DNA from 4 places in the Alkalihalophilus lindianensis genome. Region 4 is predicted to be linked to each of the others. Evidence: riboswitches for the same ligand, from Rfam matches in the RefSeq annotation. Region 4 holds a riboswitch; each other region holds the start of a gene.
The links. A riboswitch is a leader RNA that binds a small molecule or an ion and turns the genes downstream of it on or off. The one in region 4 is predicted to bind thiamine pyrophosphate.
Positions count from the first base shown of each region.

Region 1 (7,353 bases), 150 kb from region 4:
GCGATCAATGTCGGCCTATTTTCCCCTGAAGTTGTCTTGTATTTAGCGGTAGCGGCAGTCGGTTCTTTTGCGACACCAAGCTACGAAATGAGTTTAGCTAACCGTTTTATACGAGTAGCGTTATTGATTAGTGCAGCCGCTTTTCATCTGGGCGGCTACATGGTTGGAGTTACGTTATGGATGCTCTTACTTATCCGTACAAAAGTACTCGATATGCCGTACTTGTGGCCGTTTATCCCATTTAATATGAGAGCGATGAAAGATGTATTATTTAGAGCACCTATGCCTCTTAAAAATAGACGACCTGTATCCCTACATCCCAATGATCCTGATCGCTAAACCCTAAACGAAAAATCCCAGTCTGCATCATGTGCGGACTGGGATTTTTATTAATTTTCTTCTGTATCCTGTATGTACCAATCATCTTCAATAACAAATGATTGACGACTCACTGCATCTGTTCCATCAGCTAATACAAGGCCAAAAGGAGTATTTGTCGTCGGGGTCACAATCGTAAACGGTACACCATTAGCGTTTGCTTGTTGAATGTAATTGGAATAAATGCTATATGAGAGATTTCCGTTTAAAAACAACTTTAGGTTTCTCTTCGTTTTCATCACGTTTATTACTTCGTCATATGTACCAGCTTTGATTACCTGACTTTTAGTAAGAGCTACGTGGATCCGCTCTCTAAAAGTAGTTAAAAATAGGGCACGCTCTTCGGGTTTAATTTCTGGAGTGCCGTAGATTGCATGATCAAGTATTTCTTTCATTTTTTTATCCATCAAAATCCCTCTTTCGATTTATGACTTTTACATAGAAGATGATTTCTTGTCCTTAAATTTTGCAATGGACATATCATAGCATAGAGAGCTTTACTACGTATACGGAAAAGCATGTGCTATGGTTTCATTTTTTTAGAATGCTTGAGAGGAGAGTTTGTACTATGTGGCTTGGGATGATGATGTTATTTTTTGTTTTTACATTAGGTTTTACGATTGGTGGGTTATTAAGTACGCCTAAGCAACCACCTCAGCTGATGCATGTGATATTGTTTAGTTTTGTATTTGGTGTTCTCTCTTATCTCGGTATGCTTGGCGGAATGTTCTTTGTTAGCTGGTTTTCAATTGGCTTCATTGAAGTTGTAATCGTGGTTCTTACATTCTTATTCATTATAGCCGCTATAACCAATTTTCATCCGACCTTTGGATTTTTTCGACATGGAAGAAGCATAGGATTAGTTTTACTAACAGGGTTATTTGTTATGATGGGTTTTGAATGGGGAGTAGCTGACCATAAAACCTTTTTTACGATAAGTGCAACCGTTTTATTTTTTTGTGCGATGTGTATAGGGTTGTTTATTCAACAACAAATTCAAGCCCTCATGTGGCGTTATTCTTATATGGTTTACATGCCTCTCATTTGGCTTCTTTTCGTAACCATCATAAAGCTGTTATAATGAGTCCGAGGTGAGCGTCATGAAAACGTTGTTTGACGTTATGCAGCTGCTAAAAAAATATGGCATTTTTATTTATACAGGGGAGCGAGCAGTCGACCTTGAATTAATGGAAGAGGAAATTCGTGAATTGTATCAAATGAAAATGATTGAGGCTGAAAAGTTCCAACAAGCATTGCTCATTATTAAGCATGAAGCAAAATTAGCGAAATAGTAAAAGGTGGAGTACGATGACTGAAAAATGGTATGTAGGCGTGGATTTAGGTGGTACAACAATAAAGATGGCGTTTTTAACGTCTTATGGTGAAGTTGTAACGAAGTGGGAAATTCCTACCAACACTGAAGATGGTGGCATTCATATTACAATGGATATTGCCAAGGCCATAGATTATAAATTAAAAGAACTGAATCAAGAGAAACAACATTTACTCGCGATCGGTATGGGGGCACCAGGCTTTATTGAGATGGAGACCGGCTTCATTTATCAAGCAGTAAATATAGGTTGGAAAGACTTCCCGTTAAAAGATCGTCTTGAAGTAGAGACGGGGCTTCCTGTTACGGTTGATAATGATGCGAATATAGCAGCACTTGGTGAGATGTGGAGAGGGGCTGGTGACGGGGCGAAGAATCTACTTTGTGTGACACTTGGTACGGGTGTTGGTGGTGGTGTAATTGCCAACGGTCAAATCTTGCATGGTGCAAGTGGGATGGCTGGTGAGATTGGCCATATTACTTCTATTACGACTGGGGGTTCACCATGTAATTGCGGAAAGACGGGTTGTCTTGAAACGATTGCCTCTGCAACTGGGATTGCCAGACTGGCAACTGAAGCTGTTGCAAGCGCAGATGGAAACAGTATGCTAAAGCAGCTTTTTGATCAAAAAGGAGATCTAACAGCTAAGGATGTCTTTGATGCTGTGAACAAAGGGGATGAGTTAGCAGCAGAAGTACTGGATGAGACAGCTTTCCATTTAGGTTTAGCGATTGCGAACCTATCAAACGCCTTTAACCCAGAGAAGATTATCATTGGCGGTGGCGTCTCAAGAGCAGGCGATGCCCTTCTTGAACCTCTTAAAAAGCATTTTGAACGATTTGCATTAGGGCGAGTCGCAGAAAGTGCAGAATTTAAAATCGCTACATTAGGCAATGATGCTGGTGTCATTGGTGGTGCGTGGTTGGCAAAACAGAAAGTCAACTAATACACCAAAAAAGAATATGTCACATACTATAAAATATAGGACAACTCATATACATGGCAACTCTACGGTTGGTCATGCTATAAATAAAACATAAAAAAGAACGAACGGACAGAGAGGGAGAACAACAACAATGACTGACTATCGAACTGAACGTGATTTATTAGGTGAAAAAGAAGTACCTAAGGATGCCTATTATGGAATCCAAACAATGAGAGCACGTGATAATTTTCCAATTACCGGCTACCCACCACATCCTGAGTTAATTCGCGCATTTGGTTATGTAAAAAAAGCAGCAGCAATGGCGAATCGTGATGTAGGAGTTCTGCAAACAAATATTGCAGATGCGATTATTACTGCAGCAGAAGATGTCATTGAAGGAAAGTTATCTGATCAATTTATTGTTGATTCGATTCAAGGAGGAGCAGGAACCTCGTTTAATATGAATGCTAATGAAGTAATTGCCAACCGTGCGATTGAGATTTTAGGTGGTGTAAAAGGGGAGTACATGAAAGTAAGCCCGAATACCCATGTGAACATGGCTCAATCTACAAATGATGCATTTCCAACAGCAATTCATATTGCGAGCTTGAACTTAGCGAAAGGATTAACAGATGCCCTAAATGATTTGATTGAAGCGATGCATGACAAAGAAAAAGAATTTGACGAAGTGTTGAAAATGGGTCGAACACATTTACAAGATGCTGTTCCGATTCGTTTAGGACAAGAGTTTGGTGCTTATCGTCGTGTATTAACGAGAGATTTAGGTCGTTTGACTCGTTCTGTAGAACATTTATATGAAATCAATTTAGGCGCGACAGCTGTTGGCACTGGCCTAAATGCTAAAACAGAATATATTGCAAAAGTATCGCAGTATTTAGCTGATATCACTGATCACCCATTTGAGACCGCAGAAGATTTAGTAGATGCTACACAAAATACAGATGCTTACACAGAGCTATCTAGTGCAATGAAAATTATGGCGATTAACTTATCAAAAATCTCAAATGATTTACGCTTAATGAGCTCAGGTCCACGTACAGGCTTAAATGAAATTAATTTGCCGCCAAGACAACCGGGATCATCCATCATGCCTGGTAAGGTGAATCCTGTAATGTGTGAAGTGATGAACCAAGTGTCCTTCCAAGTGATTGGAAATGATACCACGATCAGCTTAGCTTCTGAAGCAGGTCAACTTGAATTAAATGTGATGGAGCCAGTGCTCGTCTTTAACCTCCTTCAATCGTTGTCGATTTTACAAAATGGAATGAAAGTGTTCCGTGAATATGCAATTGAAGGTATTACGGCAAACATCGAGCATTGCCGTGAAATGGTTGAACGTAGTGTTGGGATCATCACAGCTATTAATCCGCATGTTGGTTATGAAGTGGCCACGCGTATTGCGAAAGAAGCGATTCAATCGGATCGGCCAGTTCGAGAGATTTGCCTCGAACGTGGTATTCTTACAGAGGAAGAATTAAATGAAATCCTCGATCCAAAAGAAATGACAAACCCAGGGATTGCTGGGGCACGATTCATTTACGGATAACCATCAAAAAGCACATGAACTCTTGTTGAGTTGATGTGTTTTTTTGTTCTCTTTTTTAGGAATTTTTCATAAAAATGAAACTTTTCCCAGCCGAATTCGTCTAATAATAAGGACACTGGATCAGAATGGGTTGAAAGTGAAGAAAAATCCTACATATATCACAAAATAGTGCACTTCGCTTCTTGTTGTTCGTGGTGGTGCGTGCGATAATATGACTTACTAGAAAAAAAGGAGGGGTGAATATGCAGCGGTTATTGATTGTTATTGGTATTTTTATGGTTCTTTTGGCAGGTTGCTCGTTTATGCAACGCGAAGGGCAATTACTTCCTGAAACGAAAACCAATTTAGCCCAAAAGCCAGCTGCTTCCCCTTCGTTTTTTACTAAGACCTCTGTTCATCCACTAAAAGAGCCACGCGGCTTTGCTATGATTAGTGAATGGCTCGATTCAGAAACGATTTTGTATGTGGAAGAGCATGATCAAAAGTCGACTTTGAAAAGCTATCACTTATTTAGCGGTGAAACGGAATCATTCTTTGAAACAAACGAGTGGATCATAGACGTTAAAGGCAATGAAGATCTAAGTTTATTTTCGATTCTTACGTATGATGAGTCTGATCAGTCCTCACTTTATGTCGTCAATGCTGAAGGACAAATGAAACTTGAATTGCAACAATTTGGAGATAGTTATTCGATCTATTGGAATCCTTATAAAACAGATGAAATGATGCTTGTTACATACTTGCCAGACTGGGATTTCGAAGTATACCATATCAATGTTGAAGGGCAGACGATAAAACCAATCGACATTGGGCAAACCTATTTCCAGTGGAACTCAGCCAATGAAGTCGTTTTCTTAGATTGGGATGAATTACAACCGAATTATGAAGCGCCATTGTTTTCCTACAACCTGCAGACTGAAGAACGAGAAGAGCTAGTCAGTCCAATTATTTCAATGATGAGCTTTAGTGACCAGTTACATGTTCAAGTATCTGTTGATTCGATTTATGAGTTGTACTCCAACTATACGTTTTCTGTTGAAGGGGAGTCTGTGAGTAAGCTTGAAATGCCGATTTTAAATACGTATTCAGAGCAATGGTGGGTCCCGTTTTATGAGTATGATCCAAAAGCGAGTGTCTTTTATTATTTAAGACCTAAGTATAGTGGTGATTACTTTAGTTATGAGGACGGATATCAATTGATGGCTTTTGATCCAAGGACAAATGCTGAGGTTAGCATTATAGAAGTCGATCAACACTTGCCAATCAAGCTTTCGCCTGATGGAGAGATGATGTTGATAGGAAACCGTTTAGAAGAAGTGATCATACTGAAGGAAAAAGAAAAAATTTCATTGCTTCAAAGCTAGTGATCTCTAATCGTTGCATTTTCGTTAGACTCTGTCATAATAGAGTTACAGGATAATTGAATAGAAGCTGTAGAAGGCTAGGGGTGCCCACTTAAGTAGGCTGAGAAAAAGGTAGTTTCCTTTTACCCTTGAACCTGATCTGGTTAACACCAGCGTAGGGAAGTCGACTGCTAATGAGTAATCATATGTAGCCGTATTCCATGCGTTTTGGGATAGGGCTTTTTTGTTTTTATTATAAAAATAGAGGTGAAGTGGACATGAAAGATTTTAAATTATATGCGATAACAGGTGAGGAATTCCATCAAGGTCGTGATCTTATTGAAGTGATGGAAGAAGCGATACTAGGTGGCGTTGATATTATTCAATTACGGGATAAAAAAAGCAAAAAAATTGATGTGTTAAAGAAAGCACAAGCCCTTCGTGAGTTAACGAAGAAGCATGGTGTAACCTTTATTGTGAATGATCATATTGATGTCGCACTTGCAGTCGATGCTGATGGAATTCATGTCGGTCAAGACGATCTCCCCTTAAAAGAAGCGCGAAAAGTGATGGGGCCAGAAAAAATTATAGGTATCTCTACCCACAAGATTGAAGAAGCACGAGAAGCAGAAAAGGGCGGAGCTGACTATATTGGGGTTGGACCTATTTTTGAAACGAAAAGTAAAGAAGATGTTGTTGATCCGGTAACGACTGCTTATATCCAGCAAGTAGCCGAAGAAATTACGATTCCTTTTGTCGCGATTGGTGGAATTAAGCTTCACAATGTCGATCAAGTATTAGCTGCGGGTGCGAAGCGAGTATGTATGATTAGTGAAATTGTCGGAGCAGATGATGTACGTGGCACATGTGAAACATTTGTAAAGATCTTATCAAAGTAAGGAGCGAATAAAATGGAGCTAATGATTAATGGTGAGAAGCAGGAAGTAGAGGCAAACACATTATTAGATGTGGTTTCTCATTTTAACTTAGAAAGTCATCTCGTTGTAACAGAGGTAGACGGTGAGATTATTGATCGAGATCAATGGGAGCAAACGTCCGTTAAGCCAGAGATGAAAATTGAATTAGTGCATTTTGTGGGGGGAGGTTGATGAATATGAAATCATCAAAACTAGTGATTGCAGGAAAAGAGTTATCTTCTCGTTTCTTTCTTGGAACAGGGCGTTACCCAAATCCATTTATCCAAAATGAAGCGATTCGTATATCAGAAGCAGAGGTTCTTACGTTCGCGATTCGTCGAGTGAACTTAGATGCACCAAGTGAAGATGCAATCTTACAACATTTAGACCAAAATTCATTTACTTACTTACCGAATACCTCAGGTGCGAGTAATGCCGAGGAAGCGATTCGAATTGCAAGACTTGCTAAAGCCTCAGGGATTAGTAATTGGATCAAGGTTGAAATTAGTGCAGACGAGAAAACGCTATTACCCGATCCAATAGAAACACTTAAAGCTACAGAAACGCTTGCGAATGAAGGTTTTGTCGTCCTTCCATATACTTCTGATGATCCGGTTCTTTGTCGTAAATTAGAAGAAGCAGGTGCAGCAGCTGTTATGCCAGGTGGAGCTCCAATTGGAACGGGGCTTGGTGTGCTAAACCCATATAATATTGGACTAATTGCTGAAGAAGCAAATGTTCCAGTAATCGTTGATGCTGGCTTAGGATCGGCTAAAGACATTGTCGAAGTGATGGAGCTTGGTGTAGATGGTGTATTAATGAATACACCAGTTGCAAAAGCGAAAGATCCTGTGAAAATGGCGCATGCAATGAAGCTTGCGATTGAAGCGGG
Region 1 covers NZ_JAWJBA010000001.1:400,966-408,318, forward strand. Annotated here, with positions in the region: gene RYX56_RS02240 (spore germination protein) at 1-339, shown strand, start outside; gene RYX56_RS02245 (YueI family protein) at 390-785, opposite strand; gene RYX56_RS02250 (hypothetical protein) at 959-1,459, shown strand; gene RYX56_RS02255 (YqgQ family protein) at 1,479-1,670, shown strand; gene RYX56_RS02260 (ROK family glucokinase) at 1,687-2,655, shown strand; gene aspA (aspartate ammonia-lyase) at 2,786-4,201, shown strand; gene RYX56_RS02270 (YqgU-like beta propeller domain-containing protein) at 4,444-5,565, shown strand; TPP riboswitch at 5,635-5,743, shown strand; gene thiE (thiamine phosphate synthase) at 5,823-6,443, shown strand; gene thiS (sulfur carrier protein ThiS) at 6,456-6,653, shown strand; gene RYX56_RS02285 (thiazole synthase) at 6,659-7,353, shown strand, end outside.
Region 1: another riboswitch for thiamine pyrophosphate. It lies ahead of thiE (thiamine phosphate synthase); the one in region 4 lies ahead of RYX56_RS01435 (acetylornithine deacetylase).

Region 2 (7,353 bases), on a different contig from region 4:
CAGCCGCATGAGCAGCAATTTTATACGTGATTACGCCTGTTCGTACGTCTTCTTTATTAGGTAAGCCAAGGTGTTCTTTCGGGGTGACATAGCAGAGCATAGCTGTACCATACCAACCGATCATCGCAGCTCCAATAGCGGAAGTAATATGATCATAACCTGGTGCGATATCTGTTGTTAACGGTCCTAGTGTATAGAATGGAGCTTCTTTACATAACTCAAGTTGCTTATCCATATTTTCCTTAATTAAATGCATGGGCACATGACCTGGTCCTTCTACCATCACTTGTACATCATGCTGCCAAGCTAGTTGGGTTAGTTCTCCTAACGTTTCGAGCTCTGCAAACTGAGCCTCATCATTGGCGTCGGCAATTGACCCAGGTCTGAGTCCATCTCCTAATGAAAAAGCAATATCGTATCTTTTCATAATTTCGCATATCTCTTCAAAATGAGTATAGAGGAAGCTTTCTTGATGATGGAATAAGCACCACTGCGCCATAATGGATCCACCGCGAGAAACGATTCCAGTCACTCGCTTAGCAGTTAGTGGAACATAGCGCAGGAGGACTCCCGCATGAATGGTAAAATAATCGACCCCTTGTTCTGCCTGCTCTATTAGTGTGTCTCTGTACACTTCCCAGGTCAGGTCCTCAGCTACTCCGTTTACTTTTTCGAGAGCTTGATAGATTGGTACTGTCCCAACAGGAACGGCAGAGTTTCGGATGATCCATTCACGTGTTTTGTGAATATCTTTTCCGGTTGAGAGATCCATAATATTATCGGCACCCCAACGTGTCGCCCACGTCATCTTCTCTACTTCCTCTTCAATTGAAGAAGTCACAGCAGAGTTTCCGATATTTGCATTAATTTTCACGTGAAAATTACGACCAATAATCATCGGTTCTGATTCTGGATGATTAATATTACTAGGAATAATGGCTCTTCCATTTGCAATTTCATCCCGAACAAATTCGGGATTTACTTGCTCTCTAATGGCTACAAACTCCATTTCAGGCGTAATAATTCCCTTTTTAGCATAATGAAGTTGTGTTACATTTTTCCCTGATTTAGCACGAAGCGGTTTATGATATAGAAGCGGAAATTCATTATATGTTGCCCGAGGGTCTGCCTCGTCCTTATACCCATTATCTTCTATCTTTACTTTACGACCTACGTACTCCTCTACATCACCTCGTTCTATAATCCACTCTTTTCTAAGGGGAGGCAGACCTTTAGCTAAGTCAACTGTATAGTTAGGATCAGTATAAGGACCACTTGTATCATATACACGAATAGGCGAATTTTCTTCCTCTCCAAAAGCGCCAGTTGTTTTAGATAAACCAATCTCACGCATAGGAACAAGCAGGTCACTACGAGAGCCTTCCACATACACTTTCTTGCTTCCTGAAAAGCTAGACATAATCGATACATTTTTTTGCATAATTTGGGACATCATTCATCTCTCCTTTAATTTTTTAAATAAAAGGACGAGATCTGTACATGAAAAGAATAGGGGAGTACATAAAAAAGCCGAGTCCAAATAAAATGGGCCCGGCTTACACTATGTAGAAGTAGTCAAATAGACATAATTGAGGAGTCTAACTTCCCTACGCTGGTATGAGCCAGATCAGGTCCGAAGGGTTTAAAGACTTCATTGCGTCTTTCTCTCAGCCCAACTCATTGGACACCCCTAGTTAATGCTATTAAGTTATCTTACAAATTGATCCTATCATGAGTAAGTTTTAATAATCAAGGAAAGATTTCGCTCATTTTTGATAACTTCATTATAATTAATAAAAAGGAGGGGGTAGTTTTGAGAAAACGGTCAGCACTTATACTTGGAGCGACGGGTCTTGTTGGAAGACAAGTAGTAAAGGACCTGACAAGTGCCTCGGAATATAAAGAGGTTCATTTACTTGTTAGACGACCTGTGGATAAAACGAACCCAAAACAAATTGTACATGTGGTCGATTTCGACTCTTTGGTTGAAGAGAGTTTTCCACATGTGAATGATGTTTTTATTTGTATAGGCACGACGATTAAAAAAGCAAAAACAAAAAAAGCATTTAAAAAAGTTGATTTTGATTACCCTCTAAAAGTAGCTACTATGGCAAGGAATAAAGGTGCTTCAAGACTCCTAGTTATCTCTGCTATTGGAGCAGATCATAGTTCGCGTGTTTTCTATAGTAGAGTAAAAGGAGAAATGGAAGAAGCGATAAAGGAATTGAGTTATCCACATGTTGATATCTTCAGGCCTTCACTTTTATTAGGAGAAAGAGAGGAATGTCGTTTTGGGGAGAAGATGGGCGAGATCGGGGTGAAATTGCTTAAACCAGTATTAGCTGGGCCAATGCGAAAGTACAGAGGAATCAAAGATGAGGTCGTTGCTCGTGCCATGTATAGACGAGCTATAAGAGAAGCAAGCGAGGGTGTGACAATTATTCAATCTGATGACATAGAGAAATTTGGACAAGAGTAGGGGGTTACTAGATGAGGACAAAAGTAGATCATACAGTTATGCATAGTTAGTTATCCTGGTCTTGTAGCTTTAGTGACGGTGAAGGCTAATGAGAAGAAAAACATCATGGCTGCAGGTTGGCATACGTATATTTCGTATGAGCCACCAATTTATGGAGTAGCGATAGGCCGGGAGCGTTACACATATGAACTAATGAAGGAAGCTGGTATGTTTGCGATTAATTTTCTCCCCTTTGAAAAAGCTGAGGAGATTCAGAAGGCCGGGATCTTAACAGGAGCTAAGACCGATAAATTGGCCACTCTTTCGTTTGAAGAAGGTGTAGAGACCGGTGCACCTATCTTAAAGGAATCGTATGTAGCCTATGAGTGCAAGACAATCGATATAAACACATATGGGGATCATGATTTCTTTGTAGCAGATCTAGTAGGTTTCTATCGGGACGAAGAGTGTTTCCTTGAAAATGGACTACCTAATTTAACAAAATTATCAATACCACTTTACCTTGGTAGGTCTAAGTATATGAAACTTGATGATCGTGTCATAAGTAAAGATTGTGTCGATTAAGAAATGGGGCTGGGACATATCTAAGAGGTTTAACTCAGGATACGAACGAAGCGCTAAATGAGCGGATGAAATATATGTAGACCTCTTGCGGGATGAAAAGCAGAGGTGAGACCCCACAGTGCTTAGCGCGAGGAGGCTCACCAGCTTCCCGCAGAAAGCGAAGTATATTTCAGGAGCGGTCTACATAGACCGCATCAGTAATGTTCGATTTTCCATAAGTTAAAATACTTTTGCCTCAGCCTCATTTTCTATTGTTTAAAGTCATGTAAAGCCCTCTTTTGGGACGAAGAGTCACAAGGGGCTGTGGCTTCACTGTATGATGATCAGCTGATAGCGTAAGGCGGTATTTTTGAACAATAGTGGCGAGAGCAAGTGTGGCCTCCATCATCGCAAAATGATTACCGATACATACCCGAGGTCCACCTCCGAATGGGAAGTAGGCATAGGTAGGCAAGGTTTTAATGAAATTGTGTTCAAAGCGTTCAGGAATAAACGCTTCGGCGTTGTCATAGTAAGTAGGGTTTCGGTGCATAACATACTGGCTGATTAACACCATATCCCCTTTTCTCATCTGATAAGGGCCGATCTCTATATCTTCCTCCACTTGTCTACCAATCACATAGGCTGGTGGATAAAGCCTCATCGACTCTGAGATGATATGTTGAGCATACGTTAATTGAGGGTAGAGTTCTGGTGTGATTGGCTTCCCTTGTGTTAATTCTTCAATTATAGTGTAGAGCTTTTCATCAACCTCGGGGTGCTGGGATAAGAGGTAGAATGTCCATGACAATAAGTTAGCTGTTGTTTCATGTCCGGCAAGAAAAATAGTCATTAGTTCATCTCTCAATTGTTTGTCAGTCATTCCGAGTCCGTTTTCCTCATCTTTTGCCTGCATTAAAATCCCTAATAAATCAGTATGCTCACTAGGCTCCATTCTTCTTTCTTTAATAATAGAAAAGAGGACATCATCTAATTCCTTTACTGCTCTTTTCAATTTTCGATTGTTTTTGGTCGGAATCCAAAGTGGAATAGTGATAAGAGAGCGCATTCTTTTCACACCTAACTTCATTACGGCCTCCATCGGTGCTTCGATTCTTTTTGATTCTTCTCCTATATCCATACTGAACATGGTTTTAGTGATTATACCAAGGGCAATGTTCATCATTTCGTTGGTTATAGACTTTTTCTCACCATTGCTCCAACCCTCTATATAACTAGAAGTAGTATTGATCATATCTTGAGCATATTGAGCGATATGTGTTTTCTTAAAAGCTGGTTGAATAAGCCTTCGCTGCTTCATATGAACCTCTTTTTCGCTTGTTAAAAGGCCTTCTCCGACGACGGTCTTCAACATTTGAATATCACGAGATTTAATAAATGATTTTTGCTTAGTGACAAGTACCTCTTTGATCAGTACAGGATCATTGACAAAATAAACCTGTTGAAAGGGACCGAAGCGGAACCTGCTTATTTCTCCATATTGGTTGGATTGGTTCATTAAAAATTGAAGGGGATCGTTTTTAAATTCAGGTAGATTCCCTTGTAACCAATGCCCTTTTGGACCAGGGACTATCTGTTGCTTTACTTCATATCTAGTTTTCATCACTATCATCCTCAATTTTATTCTATTGACTTAATTAGAGTATGAAGAGATGAAAAAGTTGATAGGTATAGTTGCGGAAAAGGGAAGGATTTGATGATATCGCTTAGCAAACGTTTGATTGATTTTGGCACCTGATAAGAGAAGCTTGTATATAGTATAAAAGGCAATTAGAGAGCCGACATCATTCTAAAAGAGAGGAAGTTAAGCAGATGGGGAAAAAAAGTGAGCGGAAAAAGCTTAAGTCTGTTGGGAAGAAACTAGAAAGAGAGTTAAATACCCAAGTGCATAAATGGTTAGATCATCCTTTAACTATTCAAGAGGTAAACGATTTTTTAGAGGAGCACGTTGAGGCACTAAGTAAACTTAGAGAGTATTCAGAGCTAGTTGCACAACAATTAAATCTACCTACAAAAGATGATATGGCAAGGATAGCAAAACTCATTATTCAATTAGAAGAAAAAATAGATACTTTAGAGGAGAAGGTGATGACTCTTAGCCAATCAGCTAAGGAAACTGCAACGCCATTAAAAAATTTAGATGCAGCTTCGCCATTACTCAAGGTCAATCCTCATATAACAGATCCTCGACATTTTCTCTATGATCTTCAAAAAATGGTGGAGCGGGAGTGGTAGTAGAATGCAGAAACGTGTTAATGGTGAAATAGGACAAACACCCCGTAAAGCAGTTTGGAAGAAAAACAAAGCAACACTTTGGTATTACCCAGCAAAGCGGAAAAGGTTCAATACACCATTATTTTTGGTGTATTCCCTATTAAATCAATCATATATTCTTGATTTAGCCCCTGGGATGAGTATGATCGAAGCTTTTACTAAAAGCGGATATGATGTGTATTTGCTCGACTTTGGAAAACCAGGATATGAGGATGGAGACACTTCGCTAGATGATTACATTTTAAAGTATATAAAAAAAGGAGTAGAACGAGCGTTACACCATTCTAGAACCGAGAATCTAACTGTAATAGGATATTGTCTTGGCGGAACACTTGCTTTAATATTTGCAGCTCTTGCTAGAGAATCTATTAAAAACCTCATATTATTTGCTCCACCGCTTGATTTTAGTGAGCCTCCTATTCTATCAAAATGGGCTGAAGCATTAAAAAAAGAAGAAATAAGTTTGGATTCTTTAATCGATGAATATAGAGTGATCCCGGCAAAATTAGTAGAGTTTGGGATGCGTACAGCTACATCCCCATTTACATTTGATAAACTATTATCGCGAATTGGTCCCCAAGAAGATGACGTTTATTCGCTAAAAAAACAATTAGTGGGTGAATGGGTAAATGGTCATATCCCTTTTGCTGGTGCTGCACTTAAACAATTAATGAATGACCTTGGTAAAGAAAATAAACTAATAAAAAACAAACTTAAAATAAATGGACAAAAGGTGGATCTCCGAAAGCTTACAACAAATCTTTTAGTCGTTTCGACAACAGAAGATTTGATTGTTCCTGAGGAGATGACTAAACCATTAATGAACATAGTGGCAAGTATAGACAAAACGTACAAGCGAGTAAGTGGAGGACATATAAGTCTAGCGCTCAAAGGAGAAATACCAGAATTTTTAAGTGAATGGCTAGAGGGTAGGTCTGAACGGTTTGAATAATGAACGATCCCAAGCGATGTATTGCTTGGGATCGTTCATTTCGTTTTGTTATCACTCTTGTTAAATAGAAATAGAGGTTTGCTTACTCTGAAAAGGTGAATAGGTATGAAAGGAGGGATGAGTGTGGCTTCGATGATATTAATTGCCATCACTATTTTATTTTTGGTGGCCAACCTTTATTATTTTTTTACCAATAAATCTTATAAAAAGAGCTACTTTTGCCCTGTGCTTTTTTATAAATTGTTCTACGTGTTGGTTGCTACTACAGTAGGATTTGCATGTCTTTATTATCTACTTTCTATACAGGAGCCGGTTCTGATTATTAATGATCCAACCGGAGAACCAGCAGAGCAGACCTTTGCAAATTTTCTTTACTTTAGTGGGGTTACGATGTTGTCAATTGGTTACGGAGACCTTGTACCAATTGGGGTGGCTAGATTCTTCTCTATCATTCAAGCAAGCATCGGCTTATTACTTCCGGCTGCTTACTTCATGAAAGGGTTCAGTGCAGCTCAGCAAAGTGAAGAGAAGGCTTAACTTATAACGTAAAAAAGTGAGTAACCGGATTGGTCACTCACTTTTCGGTGAAACCGTAACTTCAACACCATAATGGTCAGATACAATAGAACGATTCTTTCCATTAAACACGACATTCGATGTAGAAACAACTGTAGGTTGGTTGGTCAAAATGAGATCAATTCGAAGGTCTTGTTTGTTTTGGTCCCATCCGGCAATTTTTCCTTCAACTGTTACTCCCGAATCCTTCTCCTGTGCAAGTTGATACGTGTCTAAAAATCCATTTTGCGAAAGAAAATCGTAACCCTCACCGCGGAGATCTGCGTGGTTGTTGAAATCTCCCATTAAATACACACGCTCATTAGAGGGAAGATGGTTTAGAAGTTTTTCCATTTGTTCTCGTGCAGGTTCTTCTGTATCCTCCCACCAGCCTAGATGACAAGAATAGAAATTAGAAATGAATCCGTTCACGTCAATTTTTGCATGAACGATTGTGCGAGCCTTCCAGTTTGTCATCTCTTTACTTTTTGTTACGTAAAAATGAGAGAAGTCAACAATTGGATGACGA
Region 2 covers NZ_JAWJBA010000002.1:600,406-607,758, reverse strand. Annotated here, with positions in the region: gene thiC (phosphomethylpyrimidine synthase ThiC) at 1-1,453, opposite strand, end outside; TPP riboswitch at 1,588-1,702, opposite strand; gene RYX56_RS09610 (NAD(P)H-binding protein) at 1,814-2,479, shown strand; gene RYX56_RS09605 (flavin reductase family protein) at 2,585-3,043, shown strand; gene RYX56_RS09600 (cytochrome P450) at 3,285-4,646, opposite strand; gene RYX56_RS09595 (hypothetical protein) at 4,856-5,278, shown strand; gene RYX56_RS09590 (alpha/beta fold hydrolase) at 5,283-6,269, shown strand; gene RYX56_RS09585 (potassium channel family protein) at 6,387-6,806, shown strand; gene RYX56_RS09580 (endonuclease/exonuclease/phosphatase family protein) at 6,840-7,353, opposite strand, start outside.
Region 2: another riboswitch for thiamine pyrophosphate. It lies ahead of thiC (phosphomethylpyrimidine synthase ThiC); the one in region 4 lies ahead of RYX56_RS01435 (acetylornithine deacetylase).

Region 3 (7,353 bases), on a different contig from region 4:
TTACAGGGTGTCCTACCGGTATTGCACATACGTACATGGCTGCAGATGCCCTTAAAGAAGAAGCTCGTAAGCAAGGTGTTTCGATTAAGGTTGAAACGAACGGATCTAGTGGAGTGAAAAATCGCTTAACAGATCAAGAAATTACACAGGCAAAAACAATTATTATTGCAGCAGATACAAAAATTGAGATGGATCGATTTGATGGTAAGCCAGTCATACAAGTTGGGGTCACAGATGGAATTAGAAGACCTAAACAATTAATTGAAGAAGGCTTAGCTGGCAATGCTCCAATCTATCAATCTAGTGGAGGCTCTTCTACACAAAAGAGTAGTGGTGAAGCCCAAAAGAGAAGTGGATTTTATAAGCATTTAATGAATGGTGTATCAAACATGCTCCCGTTTGTTGTTGGGGGTGGTATCTTAATTGCGATTTCATTTATGTTTGGTATTGATTCCGATAACCAATTTGCCCAAATGTTAAGTGAAATTGGAGGAGGAAATGCTTTCTTCCTTATGGTACCAGTGCTTTCTGCCTTTATTGCGATGAGTATTGCTGATCGTCCAGGCTTTGCAGCGGGTATGGTTGGTGGATTGATTGCTTTGAATGGTGAAGCTGGGTTCCTGGGAGGGTTAATTGCCGGTTTCCTAGCAGGTTATATTGCTCTTTTAGTGAAACGTGTACTAGAAGGTTTACCGGCTTTCTTGGAAGGAATAAAAACTATTTTGTTCTATCCTGTATTAAACATTTTCTTAACAGGTATGATTATGCTTATCCTTGTCACGCCACTCTCTGCTTTTAATAACGGTCTTGAAAATTGGCTTGGTGGAATGGGCACGACGAATATGGTGATATTAGGATTGATCCTTGGCGGAATGATGGCGATTGACATGGGTGGTCCGATCAACAAAGCTGCCTTCACGTTTGGTATTGCGATGATTGATGCTGGTAATTTTGGACCTCATGCAACTGTTATGGCAGGGGGGATGGTTCCTCCATTAGGGATTGCGTTAGCAACGACTTTCTTTAAGCAAAAATTTACAAAACAAGAACGAGAAGCAGGAAAAACCAATTATGTGTTAGGAGCTTCTTTCATTACAGAAGGAGCGATTCCATTTGCAGCTTCAGATCCGGGTCGAGTGATTCCGGCTGTTATAACAGGATCAGCAGTAGCAGGTGCTCTTACCGCATTATTTGGCATTGGACTTAGAGCACCACACGGCGGAGTTTTTGTTATTCCATTAGTAGAAGGTGGGTTCTTACTTTACGGTTTAGCAATCTTGATCGGTTCTGTGATAACCGCGCTAATGTTAGGGATGTTAAAGAAAAAAGTACTATAAAAAAGCAAGACCAAAGTGAAAAGCTTTGGTCTTTGTTTTATTTTAAAACAGTTGTTGATATGTCTGACTTTTCTATATACTTATCTATACAGGTCAAGATAATAAGGGGATTAGTAAATGAAGGGCATAACAGACTGTTTGGAAGCGACGATAGAAGATCTTCAAGAAAAAATGAATAAAAAAGAAGTAACATCCAGAGAACTTACGCTGCATTATTTAAAACGAATTGCCACTTATGATCAGTCGTTATCATCTGTTCTTGAAATAAATCCCGAGGCTGTTCATATTGCAGCTTCCCTAGATGTAGAGCGTGAACGAGTTGGGGCTAGAAGTATCCTGCATGGAATACCTATTCTTCTAAAGGACAATATTGATACAGGTGATAAGATGCATACAAGTGCTGGAACACTCGTCCTTAAGTATTCTTATGCGAAGAAGGATGCTTTTCTTGTACAAAAATTACGAGATGCAGGTGTGGTTATCTTAGGAAAAACCAATATGTCAGAATGGGCTTTTTTCATGTCTAGTGAAGGAATGCCTAGTGGGTATAGCGCAAGGGGAGGCCAAACCAACAACCCATATGGTCCAGGTAAATTTGATGTAGGTGGATCGAGTTCGGGTTCAGGAGCAGCTATTGCAAGCAACCTTGCTGTGGTGGCTGTAGGCACAGAAACCTCTGGATCTATTTTGAGCGGCTAGCCAGAATAGTTTAGTCGGGAAACGAATAGGGGTTGTGCGTGACTCTAAAATAATGGATGCGTTAGATCAAGATAAAAAAGTACTGTATGAGAAGGCATTAAAACAACTAGAGGAGGCAGGGGCAAAGGTTATTGATCATGTAAGCATACCTTCATCCTCTCGTGAGTGGAGCTATGATGTTCTCACTCATGAATTTAAAGCTAATTTAAACGCATACTTAGCTAGACTTGAGGCTTCTGTAGCTAACAGGACGTTAAAAGAAATTATTATGTGGAATCGTGAAAACAAAGAAACGGCTTTAGCTTATGGGCAATCTTTGCTTGAGCTATCGGAGCTAACCTCGGGTTCCTTAACTGAAACGGATTATCTTAACGCCTTATATGAGGATGACTATTATTCGAAAAGAGCAGGAATTGATGTCGTGCTAACAGATCACGAGCTTGATGCTCTTGTTTTCCCTAATAATCTTGGCGCTGCTATTCCAGCTAAAGCTGGTTATCCTTCACTAACGGTGCCTGCAGGTTATACAGAAGCAGGAGAGCCTGTTGGGATCACATTCACAGCAAAAGCTTGGGGTGAACCTCTCCTTATAGAAATAGCTGAGGCATATGAACAAGCGACAAAAGCAAGGAGACCACCTTTTCTTTTAGCCCGACTATCGATTAAAGAATAGGTTTATGGTAAACTATACGTATAAATGAATGATTTCCACTAGGGGTGTCAGTGTAGCTGACTGAGAGAGGATAACCTCAACTCTTATAACCTGATCTAGCTTGAACTAGCGTAGGGAAGTGGTGTGGCACATCAAAACTCGTTTGATCTCTTATGTGTACATGACATCCCCTTCGTGGAACGAAAGGGGATTTTTTGATGGATCGTGAACGTTTAACGATTATGATTGAAGTAGCAGTGATGGCAGGTCTTGCACTTGTCTTAAGTTTTGTGAAATTTGGGGCGTTATGGGCGATGGGAGGATCCATCTCTTTAGTTATGGTACCAATCTTTTTAATTGCGTTTCGCCGTGGTTTTAAGGTGGGAATCTTGACGGGTCTATTAGTTGGGTTGCTAGGGTTAGTAACAGGTCCTACGATCGTTCACATTGTGCAGCTAGTCCTTGATTACCCACTTGCTTATATGGTCCTTGGAGTGGCTGGAATCTTTGCTGCTAAAAAAGGTCAACTGGCTCCAAAAGCAAGTGTTATTGTTGTCGGTTTATTGCTTGCAACTTCTTTGAGATTTTTAAGTCATTTTTCATCAGGGGTAATCTGGTTTGGCCAATACGCTCCTGAGGGTATGAACCCAGCTATTTATTCACTCTTTTATAACTTATCTTATTTAGTGCCTGAAATGCTGATTACAATGGCTTTACTTTTGTTCTTGGCTAAATCGTATCCACAGTTTTTTAAAACAAGATCTTTAACCTAAATATTCTATATGCAGATGCAAAAGCCTCCTAGGTTGTTAGGGGGCTTTGTTTGATAAGTAAGGGTTTTCAAACGGTAAAATAGGGAATAAGTAATGGAGAATGTTCATTAGGAGGGGATCAATTGAAACGTACAGAAACACAAGCTTTAATTGAATCGGTAATGAGTGGCTTAGCTGAAAGAAGTGACTTTTTAGGAATTGAGGATGATGAGAAAAGGAGGTTTGTGTGTGGCTCAGCAAAAGAGATCTTAAAGACCACTGATAAAGTGATCAAAAGCTACATACGTGTCTCTACTGAAAAAGATGGGATTGTACGGATTCCAGCTTACCGGGTACAGCATAATAATATTAGCGGATTCTATAAAGGTGGGATCCGGTTTAGCGAGTTTGTAAATGAGGCAGAAGTGGAGAATTTAGCGATTCTAATGACCCTAAAAAATGCCTTACACCGTCTTCCTTATGGAGGAGCTAAAGGTGGGGTGCATGTTGATCCTAGAAAGTTTACAGAAAAAGAGTTAAACCTCATTAGTAAGAAATATGTGCAACGCTTCTCACGTGATATCGGTCCAAATCATGATATTCCAGCTCCTGACTTAGGGACGAATGAAAAGATTGTTGACTGGATGGTCGGAGAATTTAAAACGATTCATCCAGGTGAGCAGTATCTAGGTTCATTTACAGGAAAAAGTGTAGAAAATGGTGGAGCGCGTGGAAGAAGAGAAGCAACAGGTAGAGGAACCTTTCTAAGCTACTCTTGGTTACTTGATGAATGGGCAGGTTTGCATGCGAATGGGAACGATATTAACCGCCATAAACAATGGGAGACATTGAAGTCATTAAGAGAGCAAACAGAGAATGGGAAGCCAATCCGAGTGGCCGTTCAAGGCTTTGGTAATGTGGGTGGTGTAGCAGCACTAGAGGCTTACACATATTCCAAATACCAACACAAAGTAGTAGCTGTATCAGATCGGTTTACAACTTTGTACCACAGTGAGGGTCTTGATATAGAGAAATTGGTTGACTATACAAAGAAGGGACGCGATCTCCCTTCAAATAGTGAACAATTAAAGCAAGCAGGTGTAGAAGCGGAAATAAAGCCTGTTACCGATGTATTGACGGTTGATACGGATGTCTTAATTCTAGCAGCGATTGAAGATCAAATTCACCAGGACAATATGGAAGAGGTTAAAGCGGGTGTGTTAGTAGAAGGTGCCAATGCGCCAATCTCTCTTGAGGCGGATGATTATTTTGAGCGTAAAGGAACGGTTGTGATTCCAGATATATTAGCTAATGCTGGTGGAGTTATTGTTTCCTACTTAGAGTGGAAGCAAAGTCGAGTGACTGAGCTGTTCACAGAGGAAGAAATTATCGCAGACATGTCGAAACAAATGATTGAAACGCTCAAAAATGTGTATGATACGTACTTTTCATCAGTAGATCAAACGATGAGAAATACGTGTTTTACCTTATCATTAGAACGACTTACGGGGCTATTGTACCGTCACGGGAAGTTGTTTTAAATAGAAAGGCTCACTCCTAAGGATGGAGTGAGCCTTTTGGTTTTATTGGACTGTGAATACATCACCGAAAGAATAATTTGTTTTTCCAGCTTTTGTTGACCAAGCAACGAGACGATAATTGCCAGGAGCTAATGTTCCCCCGTCAATCGTTAAGTCCCAAGTAAAATCATAGTAGCCCGCACCAATATTCGTATCAGTAAAAGCATGACCAATAAAGGCTGTTAAATTCTCATTGTACACTTCGAATTCCAATTCTTCAGCACCGCCTGGTACATAAGCAGAACCTACAAGATCACCAGTTGCAGGGTTCAGATTGTAACCAAGAGATGTAATACGAGGGTAATCCGGTTCTTGTACGAATAAGATTGTCGGAACCTCAAATGAATTCGAACCTTCACTTATAATAATCGTTCCTGGGTAATAACCAGGAGCTAGCTTACTAGCGTCTACTTGTACATTGAAGTTTACTTTTTGTGATTTACCTGGCTGTACACGTAAATTATTGCTTGTATTCACCTTAATTCCTTCAACACCTTTATCAAATTGAACATCGAATGAGTACGATTTACGTTCAGAAGATAGGTTGTTAAGTGTGAAATGTTGACGCTCTGTTTGTTTCCCTTTTGTCTTGTTGAAGACCCCAAAAGAGTGACTTCCAGGTGTTACAAGAGTTTGAGTTTCAATAGCATCAAGTACACGGATACTTCCCGCACCTTGCGTGTTATGAGGGTAGCGGTCGCCATTTGCATCATATAGATTTTCAGCTGTGTTCATTAGTGAAGCTTTGACTGCATCTACATCCCAGTTAGGGTTCGCTTCAAGAATAAGTGCTGCTGCACCTGCCACGTGAGGAGCGGCCATACTTGTACCTTGAAGAGCAGCATAACCATGCGGATTATCAGCTTGATGAGTCGGTACTGTGCTTGTAATGTTTACCCCAGGTGCAGATACATCTGGCTTGATCATCCATGTATCCATTACAGGCCCACGAGATGAGAAGTCTGCTACTGTTTCATCAACCATTTTATCAAATTCGATTGAAAAGCTTACTGTGTTATAGCCAGCTTCAAGGTCTGCTTTTAAAGCTTCCCCGTCTGCGTTTGTTAACATGATTGTAGGAACTGCCATGCCCGGAACTTCTGGTTGTACACCTTCAACATTATTAAAGATGATCGCTCCAACAGCTCCAGCTGCTTTTGCATTTGCTGCTTTATCAACAAAGGCATATTCACCACGGATCATTAGGGCGATTTTTCCAGTGAGGTCTTTACCTTCAAAATCAGATGCAGCACCAAGTCCAGCATATACAAACTCAAACTCTTCGCCATCTAGTGCTAATAATTCTTCCGTAGTTGAAAAGCCCATCACTTGTGCACTTTCATATGTCTTATCAGAGTCAGTTGAAATATCTGCGCTATATACTTCGTAAGGTAAGCGAGTTGCTCCTACAGAGATCGCTTCACGAGAAGTACCAGGTGAACCAACTGTCCAATTGTTTGGACCGCTGTTTCCGTTTGATGTAACAGCAACAACACCTTCAGCCATTGCCCAATCAAGTGCAATGCTTGTAGCCCAGTCGGGACTGTTTAATGTGTTTCCTAAAGATAGATTCATAACATCAGCGCCGTCTTGAACAGCACGTTCAATACCAGCTACGACATTTTCAGTTGTACCACTTCCGCCAGGACCTAGTACACGGTAACCAAGAAGTGTGGCATCTGGTGCGACACCCTTAATTAAACCATTTGCTGCTACAGTACCAGCTACGTGAGTTCCGTGGTTCGTTTGACGACCGCGTGGGTCATTTGGTGGTGTTTCTTGAGGGTCATTATTGTTATCAACAAAGTCCCATCCTTTGTAGTCACCAAATGCGTGGGCTAGATCAGGGTGAGTATAATCCACACCTGTATCAATAACGGCAACAGTTACGCCTTCGCCTGTAAAGCCTGCATCCCATGCATCATCTGAACCGATGAAAGGTGCACTATCGAGCATAGAAGGGCTGTAAGCATCCTCTTCAATCATAAACCCTTCATCAACTGTTGTAGTCGTATACTCAACATCAGGATAAATGGCTTTTACTCCCGGAATCGTAAGGAGGTTTGGAATTTCATTACCTTTTAGCTCAACAGCAAACCCCGAGAATATGTACTCATACTCTTGTCCGATTTTGCTAGAAGATGTTTCTTTCAAGACGTTGTTTTTTACTTGGTCACGTTTAGCTTTTAAATTTTGCTTAGATTGATTCTTGCCTTTTTGTTTTGCTTCAACAATCGATTCTTCTTCTAACTCAACAATAACAGTAGTAGGAGCAGAAGATTTTGTATCAATTTCTCCCATTACTTCTGCTAAAGACAGGTCTCTTTGATTAT
Region 3 covers NZ_JAWJBA010000005.1:153,774-161,126, forward strand. Annotated here, with positions in the region: gene RYX56_RS15625 (PTS fructose transporter subunit IIABC) at 1-1,337, shown strand, start outside; gene RYX56_RS15630 (amidase family protein) at 1,455-2,036, shown strand; gene RYX56_RS15635 (amidase family protein) at 2,071-2,709, shown strand; TPP riboswitch at 2,740-2,843, shown strand; gene thiT (energy-coupled thiamine transporter ThiT) at 2,907-3,461, shown strand; gene RYX56_RS15645 (Glu/Leu/Phe/Val family dehydrogenase) at 3,584-4,981, shown strand; gene RYX56_RS15650 (S8 family peptidase) at 5,024-7,353, opposite strand, start outside.
Region 3: another riboswitch for thiamine pyrophosphate. It lies ahead of thiT (energy-coupled thiamine transporter ThiT); the one in region 4 lies ahead of RYX56_RS01435 (acetylornithine deacetylase).

Region 4 (7,353 bases):
TGTTCACCGAATGCTTCATTATCTGTTTCCATTTTTTCAAGCAAGATCGAAAGACTTTCTTCCTCTACTGTTTCTATGAGAGGGAAGTTTGCTTGTTCTTGATTCGCTAAAAGAAGGCCAAGGCTCTCCTCGGGGTCCTCTTTCATGGTTTGATACCCTTTTTCGGCTGCCCGCCAGAACGCTTCCACGGTTTCAGCTTGCTCATTTTTCATTTGTTCATTCGTAATGAGGACCAATTCATAGTAAGGCGGAACGCCATAATCAGTAGGGTTCAAATAATTGATGTCATACCCCTCGTGCTTTAAGACAGGGTACTCATGGTTAATATAGGCGCCAATAATAGCATCTGTTCGCTCGGTCATAATCGCAGGACCAAGCTCAAAGCCGATATCGACCATTTTTACTTTTGAGAAGTCTCCGCCATCCGTTTCAACCATTGTTTTTAAAATTTGTTCATTTAACGGAATGCCAGGATATCCGACCGTCTTTCCTTCAAGATCACGCGGACTCTTAAAGTCTTTATCTGCCAAGAACATCACATGATTCAATGGACTGCGGACAATCGGTGCCACTGCTTCAATAGGGAGACCTGCCTGTTGCGAGGTGATAATATCAGGCTGATAACTTAGCGCAAAATCAAGCTCACCTGCTGCGGTAAGATTAATGGGATCAGTTGGATTGGCTGGGAAGATAATGTTAACGTCAAGTCCTTCTTCCTCAAAGTAGCCATTTTCCATCGCAACATATAAAAAGGTATGAACAGCATTTGGATACCAATCGAGCATAATGTTTACTTCATCTAGTGAGTCTGAATCACTTGCATTTGTTTCATTGGAAGCCCCGCAGCCTGTGAGCAAAACAGCGCTTAAAAGAAAGAAAGCAAGTCCTTTTAATTTAGTCATGTTGATTCCTCCATCGTAATAAATATCGTTCAAGTAGTGTAATCAGTAAAAAACCAGTCATGCCTATTAAAGAGAGCCAGACAATCGGAGCAAATACACCTGGCCCATCAAATTGGGTCATCATCCGTCTGCTGAAATAACCAAGTCCAGCTTCAGCGCCAAGCCACTCTCCAATAGCTGCTCCGACAACGCTTAACGGGATCGCAACTTTCATTCCTGATAAAAAGGATGGCATGCTAGAAGGGACATAGAGCTTAAAGAACATGGCAACCGGACTGGCCTTCATCGTCAAAAATAATTCTCGTAATTCTTTTGGCGTTGATTTAAGGCCATCAAAAGTATTGACTGTAATCGGAAAGAACGTAATTAAGACCGTCACGAATACCTTACTCCAGATCGAATAGCCAAACCAAAGCACAAAGATAGGAGCAAGTGCAATGATTGGGATCGTTTGTGAAACGACTAACAGGGGATAGAGCGCTTTTTCGACGACTTTAAAACGATGCATCAAGATTGCCACGCTCACACCTCCCACAGTAGAGATCATTAGTCCTATGAGAACGACCTCTAAAGTGGCAGGGAGGTGAATAAACATTAGCGTGGAGTTAAGCTCTATCAATTTATGAAAAATTGCCACTGGACCTGGAATGAGATAAGGTTTAGCGATTAGGGCTGCAATCATCTCCCACATCCCCAAAAGAAGGAGCAGGAGGAGAGTAGGGGCTAAGGATTTTTTTACCATATTACCTAGCCTCCATGAAGAGCGTTTGCAGGATTCGTTGTTTATGATCGACTAACACTTTGGATTCTCTTCTAGGGTGAGGTTCTGCAAGGGTAATTTCCTCATATTCTGCAAGTGGAGTGGACGGAAAGACAAAAATACGATCACTTAATCTAAGAGCCTCGTCGATATCATGTGTGACTAGAATGGTCGTTAATTCGAGCTTCTGACACATCTCTTGCAACCAATCTTGCATATGAAGTCTTGTAATCGCATCTAGAGCGCTAAATGGCTCATCTAAAAGCAACACGCGACAACCACCAATGATCGCTCTTAAAAAGGAGACACGCTGCCTCATGCCTCCTGAGAGCTCGTTTGGGTAATGCTCTTGTGTACCTTCTAAACCGAAGTCGGAGAAATAGGGTGCGGCTAACCCTCTAGCCTTCTTCTTTTGGACACCTTTTAATTCAAGAGGGAGAGTGACGTTATCTAAAACAGTCCTCCATTCAAGCAAAAGGTCCCGTTGCGGCATGTAGCCGATCTGAATGTCTTGATTGAGTTCATAAAGGATTTGTCCTTGCTGTGGCCTTTCTAATTCTGTTAATAGGCGAAAAATCGTACTTTTTCCAGCCCCACTTGGAGCAAGGATCGAGAGGAAATCTCCTTCTCTGACAACCATATTTAGTCGTTGAATGGTTGGGATCTCTTTTTTGGGATACGTAAACGTCAGGTCCCGTATTTCAAGTAGATTAACGGACATGTGCTGGCCAAGTCTCCTCGTTATAGGACATCTCCCAGAACATGTACTCAAAGCGACTCGTATGAAGGAAGATCTCTTCAAGTCGTGTAAGTTCATTATCTGGTAAGCCTTCTGCTAGTTGATCAATCAATTTGATTAACCAATCAGCAATCTCGCCAAATTCTTCAGACTGATACATCGTGACCCATTCACCGTAAAATTCATGCTCCATCGCACCAGGGATCTCAGCAAGCTTCTTGCCAATTTCATAATAGCTCCATGCACAAGGAAGAATCGCTGTGACGAGGTCGATTAACGAGCCGCGCTCAGAAACGCTTAGCATATAACTGCTATAAGCAAGAGCCATAGGAGCAGGTTGAGTGTCTTCTAATTCACCATTTGAGATTCCTAGTTTTGCAGCATATTGACGGTGTAGGTCCATTTCGACATTAAGTGTCGCATCGAGCATTTTAGCAAACATCGACATATGTTCAAGTGAGGTCGCTTTCATGCTTGCAAGAGCGAATAGCCTTGCATAATCGATGAGATACACATAATCTTGCTTCATAAAAAATTTAAACTTCTCAAGATTAAGACTGCCATCACCAATCCCTTGTACGAAAGGGTGGTTATGACTGGCCTCCCAAATAGGTTGTGCTTTATCGTGTAAACGTTGTGAAAATGACATGTAGATGTCCTCCTTGTATGTGTAATAGCTTGGGCTAGCTTATGGGTGTTCGCACATAAATTGGGTGTTCGCACATAAATCGGGTGTTCGCTCATAAACCGTAGTAGATCGCACCTATATCGAAAATCTCGCTCATAAGTTGGTTGCTTTCGCGCATAACCCCGTTTATTCGCTCATGAAGGGCCTTTCCTAGCACATAAAAGCAAAATAGCGCACATAACTCTCGTGACATATAAAGTGATTCTATGTGTGATCTATGGCCTTTTCGTACTGCACCACTCGTAGATGAATGTAAGTAAGGTTTTTGTGTAGCTAACTAGTTGATCAATGGATACTTGCTCATCTACTGCATGAGCGTGGGTTAGTTCCCCTGGACCATAGATGACGGTAGGAATCTTAGCTTCGCCTAACCACCCACCGTCTGTAACTGTTGAAGACATCCCAACTGAAGTGGGAGAGCCGAATCTCTTTGTATGTGCTCGCTGCAACTGCTTGAGACCATCCCAATTTCGGTCGATTTTTAATGCTGGGAAAATCTCCCCACGATCTTCAATCATTGACGTGCCACCCCAACGAAAAAGTGGGGGGTGTTCTTTAAGCCAGGGATCAGCAGATGCAACGGCTAGAAGATGCTCTTCAATTTCACGAGTGACCTCCTGATACGTTTCATTTGGATAATAGTGAACAGTGATCCATAGCGAACATTCATCGGCAATAAACGCAGCATGACGTCCGCCTTCAATGACGGCTGGATTAATTGTATTCATCCCAGCAGGGAAGCCTGGATAAGTCTTTGTGACTGCCCAATGACGCTCAAGCTCCGCAAGTCCTGTAATCATTTTTGTCATTTTTTCAATCGCGCTAGCCGCGTGTAATCCACCACCGGCATGAATCATATTCCGTCGTAAGCCATCATGATAGGTTTTGGGACTCTTTAGCGTGACCCACCCTGTGATCACGCCTCCTTGTCCATGAATCTCACAATTACTTGTATCAGCGACAATGGCAAAGTCAGCGCTGTAGCCACGATCGCAGCATTCTTTTGTACCAGCTTCACCAACCTCTTCACCGATGACTGATTGCACGAGTAAGTCTCCAGGCAATTGAATCCCAGCCTCATCTAATAGCTTCACAGCAAACAGACAAGCTGCTAATCCACCTTTCATATCGGCAACTCCACGACCAAAAACAGTTCTGTCTATGGTAGTCGTGGTAAATGGAGGGTAGGTCCAATTTTCATCTTCTGCGACTGAAGCCACATCAATATGCCCGTTTAACAGTAAGCTCCGATGTTGGTTGGTTGCACTCCCGTTTTTTATAGCTACGACATTAGGGTCATTCGGGTACACATCCCACTGATCAATCTCAAAGCCTGCGTCTGCTAAATAATGAGCAATGAATTGTTGTGCTTCTTTTGTGTTTCTAGCAGGAGGGCTCTCTGTTTGGTATTCTACCAGTCTCTTAAGTAAGCTAAGTAATTCTTCTTCCCGTTCGTCAACGAGGTCTACTAATTGATCAAGATCATTCAACAAAGGACACTCCTTTCGATTTTCCACACAAAAAAACCACTTCTATCGATAGAAGTGGTTGATAAACGTCGTATGTACATGAGTGAATAATTGTCTAAGGACATACTAAACAATTAATTAGTCACAAGAGACTGAACGCTCTCACCACTTCCCTACGCTAGTATTATCTAGATCAGGTAAATAGGGTTAAGGTATCAAACCTCTCTCAGCAATTCTGCACCCCTAGTGGTCGATCTATGCAGTTTTTAACACATTCTTGATAGTTAAAACTATTACCAAAATATCATACTTTTCAAAAGGATACAACAGCCGTTTCATGAAAAAAGCGAAGAGAGCTTGTCTCTTCGCTTTTATGGACTGTTCTTAGTTAACAGCGTCTTTCAGTTGTTTACCTGGCTTGAATGCTGGGTTCTTAGTTGCTGGGATTTCGATTTCTTCACCAGTTTGTGGGTTACGGCCTTTACGAGCAGAACGCTCACGTACTTCAAAGCTTCCGAAACCAACTAGCTGAACTTTACCACCTTCAACAAGTGCATTAGTGATGCTGTCAAATACAGCGTCTACTGCTTTAGAAGCATCTTTCTTAGAAAGGTCTGCTTGCTCTGATACTGAATTAATTAGATCTGTTTTGTTCATGAAAAAAACTCCCTTTCATACCTTGTTTTGAAAAACGAATGAAGAAATGAATGATTGCTTCTTCGTTTGTTCGATTGGATTTATTAAGTCTCCCAACAAGCTAAAATAACCTGCCACTCAAATTTACTCATGAAACCCCAATGGTGTCAATACTTTGAGGGTAAATTAAAGCATTAAAAGGCAATTTTTCCACTCTTTTTGACAATTCGACAACAAAATCGACAAGAAATCGAGACTTTTGACGTGGAGGGATCAAAAAAAGCCCGAGCAGCTAGCTTGGGCTTCGTTCTACATTTTTCTTACTTTAAATGAACTTACCATCATTAATGCTAGAATAACTGTTATAAACATAAAGCTATATGCTTCGAGCATTGGTACGAGTAATGAAGAGAAGGTAAGAATACATCCTGCTGCAGTGATTGGTAGACCAACAAAGAATCCATGACTTTCCATCACATTAAATCGAGCTAAGCGAATGGCTCCACAAATTATAAAAATAATCGCAAAAATTGCCCCAACCGAGCCAAATTCGTGTAAAATAGCTTGATGAATCAATAATGCAGGTGCAACCCCAAAGGAAACAATGTCACTTAAAGAATCAAGTTGCTTTCCAAATTCAGACGTACATTGAAAACGTCTCGCTGCTGCCCCGTCTAGTCGGTCACAAACTGCTGCAATGGTAATAAATAACAAACCCATACGTAATTCATTTTGCAAGACAAAAATGATCGATAACGCACCTAGACCGAGGTTCATCAGGGTTAGTATATTTGCAATTTGGCCTTTGGCTTTTTTGATCGTTTGATCGAGATGTTCTAAAAGGAACATTCATTTCACTCCTTAACGCTAGTGGTGGTGAATCGTAACACCACGCTAACGCCCTTTATAAATAAATATCATATCACATAAGACGGGTTTTCACTAGGGAAGGAAGTCGTTAAAACCGCACTATTTTTGTCATAATTTGGAGGGTCTCATGGTAAAGAAATCATTATTTCGTCTGTTTGTAGAATTATCAAATCATAAATTCAATTCATATTTGTTACGGAGGTTTGCTTCAGCGCCTATAAGTAAAAGGCTTAATCGTTCATTTACATCCACTTTTGGTTTAAATGAACAAGAGATGAAAGAGCCAATTGAATCCTATAAAAGCTTGCATGAATTGTTCATACGTGAGTTGAAATCAACTAGTCGACCAATCGATGAGTCACCTAATAGCTTGGTTAGTCCCGTTGATGGCATTCTTGCTGAACAGCATATATTATCACCGGGGGTCACTTTTTCAGTAAAAGGGCAAGATTATACGATTGAAGAGATGCTTGGATCAAAAGAGGCAGCGGCAAAGTATGATGGGGGAGTCGTAATGGTGCTTTATTTAAGTCCAAGCCATTATCATCGTATTCATAGTCCCATCTCAGGAGAAATTCTGAAACAATGGACGCTCGGTGGCAGGTCTTATCCAGTGAACAACTGGGGATTAAAGTACGGTAAAAAGCCTTTATCAAGAAACTACCGCGTGATCACCGAAATTGGTGTAGAAGGCAGACGTCTTGCAGTTGTCAAAGTAGGGGCAATGAACATTAACACAGTAGAGCTTACTCATTCACGACAATCAGTGAAACGAGGCGAAGAACTGGGATACTTCTCTTTTGGTTCTACGGTCGTCTTAGTGGCTGAAAAAAATATGATTGACCTTGCAGATAAGGAAACACCTTCTGAGGTGAAAATGGGAGAGAAGTTAGTTCAGGTGAATCGTTAGTGTAGGTGACATGTCCTTAATAAGAAGAGCCCCTTTGGTTAACAAGGGGCTCTTCTTAATGCTTATTTCACGTTAACTTGTAAACCAACTAAATCCAAAATAAGTGCCCACTGCAAAAACGACAATCCAAGCAACGAGGCTAATCGTCATCCACCATGTGGCAGCTTGTTTTTTGGCCCCTAATGCAAGAGCCATGAGAATCGTTAAATGCGTGCCTAAAATGAGTGGTCCACCAAGCGATAACCCAGGTAGACCATAACGATTCCACACTCGTTTAGCGCGTTCCTGACGCTTTGTAGCGGGCTGCTCTTCGATGCCTTTCTTCTCGCGACGTCGTTTTCTCCATTCTTCAAACTTTTCATAAAAGATAACAACGAGT
Region 4 covers NZ_JAWJBA010000001.1:248,735-256,087, forward strand. Annotated here, with positions in the region: gene RYX56_RS01415 (ABC transporter substrate-binding protein) at 1-902, opposite strand, end outside; gene RYX56_RS01420 (ABC transporter permease) at 895-1,644, opposite strand; gene RYX56_RS01425 (ABC transporter ATP-binding protein) at 1,646-2,383, opposite strand; gene tenA (thiaminase II) at 2,373-3,050, opposite strand; gene RYX56_RS01435 (acetylornithine deacetylase) at 3,305-4,582, opposite strand; TPP riboswitch at 4,712-4,813, opposite strand; gene hbs (non-specific DNA-binding protein Hbs) at 4,943-5,215, opposite strand; gene pssA (CDP-diacylglycerol--serine O-phosphatidyltransferase) at 5,504-6,043, opposite strand; gene RYX56_RS01450 (phosphatidylserine decarboxylase) at 6,192-6,974, shown strand; gene RYX56_RS01455 (small multi-drug export protein) at 7,047-7,353, opposite strand, start outside.